Regions from separate parts of the Paenibacillus sp. RS8 genome, predicted to be linked through region 2. Evidence: predicted binding sites of a transcription regulator. Region 2 holds the regulator's gene; the other holds the start of a gene.
What was found. The regulator LexA, encoded in region 2, represses DNA repair genes until DNA is damaged. The targets are predictions, from matches to a motif close to CGAACATATGTTCG.

Region 1 (3,172 bases), 1.4 Mb from region 2:
CTCACGGCACATCCCGCAGGGAGAGACTACTTTAATCTCTCTTTCCCCGCTATCCGGATCAGAATGCCTTACGGCAACAATCGTATCAAATTCCTTGTAGCCTTCAGATATCGCTTTGCCAATCACCATCGCCTCCGCACAAACTGTAATCCGCCCCATGCTAGCTTCTACATGTACCGCTGTAAAGATCTCCCCCGTCTTCGTACGGAGCGCCGCTCCAACATGGTGTCTTTCCCATTCATAACGTCTAGTAATAATATCTTCAGCAGAGGCTATAAGCGTCTGATCCTCAATCGTAATTAAATACTCCATATCCAATTCCGTCCTCCTCTTATTTTTCCTAAGTATATTAAATCGCACTGCATTATGATATAAGATATACTATTTTAAGTTCCAAAAAAGGAGGAGCAGATTTGAAAATACAGAAATTACTCACCAGTCTCATCATTGTTGTGTTACTCGCTTTGGGCGGTTACTGGTATGAACAGAACGAAGACCCGGCATCCCCCACATCCGATTCAGAAGTTGTTCAGCTCATCTTCCCATCAGATCGTTATCCTGAGACCGCCAAGCATATTCAGGATGCGATTGCCAAAGGGGAGTCTGCCACATGTACCATTAACCGTGAGCAGGCTGAAGAGAACCGCAAAGAATCCTTAAGAGGGATCCCTACCAAAAAAGGCTACGACCGCGACGAATGGCCCATGGCCATGTGTGATGAAGGCGGCGAAGGGGCCGACATTGAATACATAACGCCAAAAGATAATCGCGGTGCAGGAAGCTGGGTTGGTAATCAGCTAGAAGATTATGCGGATGGAACCCGCGTAGAATTTATGTTCAAATAACGAGCTTCGGAAACAATGCTCCAAAAGAATAGCCCCATCCGGTATACACCGGATGGGGCTACAATGTGCATCAGCTAGCTTAGAATAAGCAAGCTTTAGTGATGATAACCAGCAAGATGAAGAGTACCAGAATTGCTCCTGTTGAAGTAAAAGGACTACACACCGGACCAACATTTGCTGGACTTACTACTGGACCTACGTTACAACCACAATGTTCCATTCCCATTTTTAATTCCTCCTAATGATTAATGACTACAGCACAAGATATGTAAGAAGGAGATAAGCCGTTTGGGCGAAATGGCAAACAAAATGCCAATCACCTAATGAATGGAGTGGGCAGGGTCGATAAATAGGATATACACGAAGGAGGTGCAATATGGATATAGCTGCATTATCAATGGCAATGAGCCAAGCATCCTTAGCTCAGAATGTGGGGATACAGGTCATGAATATAGCCAAAAATCAGGCTGAAACCCAGAGTCAAACGATGGTGGAAATGCTGGGGAAAAGCGTTGCTCCGAATTTAGGAAAAACACTTGATATTAGTGTTTAATTGCATTATGCTAAGGACACACAAGAACACTCGTTCTTATGTGTCCTTATATTTTTTTACTTTACATAGCCTTCGGGCTTTTCTTTTGTTCATTTATGCGAACATACGATCCTATAATTGATTCTGAATGAGGTGAATGATGTGGATAACATGAAATCCTATTATCAAATGACTGCACTGGAGAAGTGGACGGAAGATTTATACAAACGTCTAAACCTTACTCAGCCTTCGCAAATTTCGATTGCCTATATTGCAGAACGGCTTAATATTTGGGTTCATTATTTGGATGTAAGAAGCAAGAGTATCGAAGCATCAGCGGGGATGTACACCATGTTTATCGATAACCGGCTTCCAGCTAGCCTGCAGCGGCTAGAGTTTCTCCACGAGCTCTGTCACCTGCTCCGCCATGGTACCAATCATATATTGATGCCAGAACATTTTACGCGGGCACAGGAGGATGAATCCGAGCGTTTTATTCTTTATGCAGCTATGCCCTACTCCATGATCTCCCGTTTGAAATTGCCAGAACAACGAGAGGAAGCCATTAGCTATCTTGCAGCAGAATTTCAAGTGCCAAACGAGCTGGCTTTACAGCGGATTGATCAGATCCAAAGACGTGTTTTTCAGGGGCAATTATTGGCCGTGATGGGAAGAAACGAAGAACGATTAACACATATTCAATAATGATTGCGGAGATAATAAGGGTAGTCGCAATGAAGGACCATTAATGATTATGGTGGAATTTCTCGCAAGGGGGAACGATATGGAAGCCATTAAAGTAATTGAATTATTGATGACTCATCCAGATTATAACGTAGATGCAGTACACCCCGAAATTCCGGATTTTGTTGGGATCGAGTCGATTGAAGTGGATCATGAAACAGGGACCTTCTCCATTTTATTGCAAGAACCCAAAGACGACTGAAGATGATTTGTGTAAGCTCATAATAAAAAGGCAGCAAGTATAGTATACCCAGGCAATTATTTACCTACACGGGTTTAACTATCGGCGGGAAATTTGCTGCCTTATTTGTAATTATAAGCTCTGTTATGCGACAAATTGAATCAAACCAATAAGAGTTAGAATGAGGAATATACCCACAACACCCCAAATAATAAACCATAAGATTCTTAGCCCTGGCAGTTTTGGACTTGAATAATTCTCTAGTACCTTAATACGTCGCTCCAACTCCTGTATTTTTTCCTCTTGCTGCGTCATCTTCTTTCCTCCCTTCTAATGTGTAAACTTATATATTATCTTATAATATATACATTTTATCTAAATGGAGGAAATTAATGAAGAAAAGAACAAAAATAATTCTTGTTACTCTCATTATTCTATATGGAGTTGCTTCCTTAGCGCTTCACTCCTTCCGAAATCAGATGAACAATGAGATCATTCATTATCTGGTAGATGCTAGAGATTATAAGAATGAAGATCTTTATAAAGTCTATACCCAGATTGGTAAGGCTCCCGTAGTAAGCACAACGGTTATCTTTGCAGATGAACCTAACGCAAGATACTTTTATAGAAAAGAGAAGGATCTGATTCATCAATACAGCATGGCTCCTGTAAAAGGTTCTGATCCAAAATATACATATAAACATATTGAGGATCGTCTCCCGTAAAGGGGGAACTTCTATTATAAAAACGCGATTGTCTCAGCAGTCAGGATTATGGCTACTAAGACAACCGCGTTTTTTTAGATCCTAACCCTTGATCTATATGGCTAACAAAATTTTCTCAGGAACATAATGTGACCAAATGCCGTCC
Region 2 (3,172 bases):
TGGCGCGTTCCGCCGTTTCCTCTTGATTAAGGCCTACGCTCTTCTGTTTGCGTGCCAATTCGTTAATACGCGCGACCAACTCATCAATGTTCAAAACTTTCCCTCCCCATATAAATTAATTCTAACTCTGCCATGAGAAAAAGAGCTTGTCAAGGTTTACTCCCTGCAAGCTCTTTATGTCCTTCTATTATGTTCTTAGAATATTAATAAATAGGTAAACTGAGAATATCTCCAGCATTAATCTGACTGCCTTTAATGCCATTAGATTTTTTAATTCCTTCTATATATACAGCCGTCTTCATATCCGATGGTTTATTCTCAAGAGCAATACTCCAAAGTGTATCTCCGCGTTCAACCACTACGCGCTTCTCATCCTTCATTAAAGTAGTAGATCCTGCAAATACATTACCTACTACTGTGAGTCCTGATAGTACGAGCACAATGATCAATGTAAGTTTAATAACAAAATCTCTCCGGAACAAACGCATCAATCCTTCAAGCAAAAGCGCTGTAATCTCTTTAATCTGAGCTGAATAACGGGTAACAGGATTATGTCCTAAAGATTCAACCACGGGGGCTTTATCGTAGATGCTACGGTATGTACTGTATTTTAACATGAATATCATCCTCCAAACACTTGTTCTTACTTTTGAAATTATAATAACACGAACATGTGTTTTGTTCAATACTATTTCAGAACAATTGTTCTCTTTTTTTTGAAAAGAGTAAATCACCCTATCATCTATAAAAAGAATCCAGCTGATCATTGTTTTAAAGTTCGCTTTATCAATACGAGACTACCATTTATTAACTCTTTCGAATTAATATTTATAATAGTTAGAACTTATGTTTGTGCGAACGGTAGTTCTATGTTATAATTTTCCCAAACATTACTATATGGGGTTGATTCCAATGTCAAAGATTTCAAGTCGCCAGCTGGCGATCCTGGAATTTATACGTAGCGAAGTCCGCAGCAAGGGTTATCCTCCTTCCGTTCGGGAGATTGGAGAAGCTGTTGGTCTTGCTTCCAGCTCCACAGTTCACGGTCATTTGGATCGGCTAGAGAAGAAGGGACTTATCCGTCGAGATCCAACGAAGCCTCGTGCAATAGAATTGCTTGGCCAAGAGGATTCCGAGAATGTCCATCATTTCGCACAAACCGTCGCACGCATTCCTGTCGTAGGTAAGGTTACCGCCGGGGTTCCTATCACTGCTACTGAGAATATTGAAGACTACTTCCCGCTTCCAACTCACTATGTTGGAGATAACAAAGTATTTATGTTATCGGTTCAAGGTGACAGTATGGTCGAAGCTGGGATAATGAATGGTGACTATGTTATTGTCCGTCAACAACAGACAGCTGATAACGGAGATATCGTTGTAGCTATGACCGAAGAAGATGAAGCTACCGTTAAGACCTTTTATAAAGAACGTGATCATATACGTCTTCAGCCGGAGAATCCGGCGTACGAGCCTCTTCGCCTTAATCGCGTGACCATTCTCGGCAGAGTTATCGGATTATTTCGAGATATCCACTAAGTATGCACTCCTACCAAGCCAAAACGGATACCGTCCATTAAAGGACGGTATCCGTTTCTACGAGAAGCATAAAGATACTGTTTACTGTAATATCAAAGGCTGTTCCACAAATGTGGAACAGCTTTTTTTTGTTTTCTAACTCAAATCATCCATACTAGAACACGCGTTCGCATACGCTAAAATGGCCATTTTCTATTAATAACCGTTTAGGCTTTCTGCTCATATCCTATTAGAAAGGAGTGTTGCGCAATGCCAAATTACCGAATTATTGTAGATCTGACCCAGCGTATGCTGTATCTTCTTGATAACAACATTGTGATCAGAGGTTTCCCCGTCGGAATCGGTAAAATGTTAACCCAATCACCCTTGGGTGACTTCACTATTATTAACAAAGAACCCGATCCAGGTGGTCCATTTGGGGTCTTTTGGATGGGTCTATCTAAGCCTCACTATGGAATACATGGAAATAATGATCCCTCCTCGATAGGTCACGAAGTTTCCCACGGTTGTATTCGGATGTACAATGCGGATGTGCTAGCACTAGCTGCGATTGTTCCGATTGGAACACAAGTAACGATCAGGAATTAAATCTATCCATAAATAAACACACTTCACTCATGGTTCAATGAATGGGGTGTGTTTGTATTTAAGTATTTTTGATGGCGTAATAGGAATTATGTGGTTATATGTCGAATAATGTTAACAGGATTTCAAATAGAAAGGAAGTGTCTGGTTTTGAACAACTCCAAAATTAGAACCCTCGTCGATTTTAAAGTCGATGCACTTGTTAAACTCTCAGGATTATTGTTAAATAACGATCAAGCTAGTGGAAAAAAAGTAAATCTACTCACCTCATTTGGCAGTATTCAAGGGACGATCTCCCCTTCCGCCTCCAATAAAGAGGATGTTTTTGACTTAAAATCTCTAATGGATGATGTCATTGTAGATGAATACATATCTTATTTAGGTGCGGAACATCCCGATAAAAATTTCAGCTATAACTTTGTAGTCCTCAATGATGTTTCTGTAAGACCCTATGCTAACTTTGAATCATCGATCGAATACAAACAGCTAATTGTGTATACCGATCAAATTACGGCATTCAATTTCTTATAATTTTGACATATTTACATTAATAACTCTAATCTAAGCACTCAGTAACTGCCCAAGCATGCATAAAAGGCGGATCTCTGGGTGCTTTTTTTTGCTAATGCTGTAATTGTTCCTATATTTCAACGAATTTCACTTTTAGCAGATACTAGTCGAGAAGATTTAGGCATATCTTTCATTAAGTAATAAATCTTGTTCTGCAGAGATAACTAGGAGGTGTGATTCCATGCTGATTTTCTTGATGTACATATTTGGTATTATAGGAATTGTATTAATTCTTAGTGCCGGTTTTCTAGAATTGAAAAAGCTATCTACTTCTTCAGATCTTTCAAAGCTGTTAAACGCAATCTCATCCTTTAACATCATATTCACCAAAACGTTCATTCCACCCAATCAATCTCACTTGATCGCCCTTAACGAATCCTATAAGAAAATAGCCATAGGCAGTAGCGATCCGAAAACACGTAAAAAAGCTATAGCAAAACTGTATTCCTTCGATAATGTAATGGGATCAGAGATTGTT

Region 1: a site for LexA is predicted at 1,497-1,510, ahead of ACDZ28_RS31650 (ImmA/IrrE family metallo-endopeptidase). Genes of this name have one in related genera too.

What each region holds. Positions count from the first base shown of each region.
Region 1 covers NZ_CP168131.1:6,756,720-6,759,891, forward strand. Annotated here, with positions in the region: gene ACDZ28_RS31630 (cytidine deaminase) at 1-312, opposite strand, end outside; gene ACDZ28_RS31635 (NucA/NucB deoxyribonuclease domain-containing protein) at 420-845, shown strand; gene ACDZ28_RS31640 (hypothetical protein) at 925-1,071, opposite strand; gene ACDZ28_RS31645 (YjfB family protein) at 1,222-1,398, shown strand; gene ACDZ28_RS31650 (ImmA/IrrE family metallo-endopeptidase) at 1,549-2,082, shown strand; gene ACDZ28_RS31655 (hypothetical protein) at 2,126-2,323, shown strand; gene ACDZ28_RS31660 (hypothetical protein) at 2,447-2,617, opposite strand; gene ACDZ28_RS31665 (DUF3139 domain-containing protein) at 2,695-3,027, shown strand.
Region 2 covers NZ_CP168131.1:5,397,857-5,401,028, forward strand. Annotated here, with positions in the region: gene ACDZ28_RS25495 (DUF896 domain-containing protein) at 1-94, opposite strand, end outside; gene ACDZ28_RS25500 (LysM peptidoglycan-binding domain-containing protein) at 204-617, opposite strand; gene lexA (transcriptional repressor LexA) at 913-1,539, shown strand; gene ACDZ28_RS25510 (L,D-transpeptidase) at 1,789-2,127, shown strand; gene ACDZ28_RS25515 (hypothetical protein) at 2,275-2,655, shown strand; gene ACDZ28_RS25520 (hypothetical protein) at 2,876-3,172, shown strand, end outside.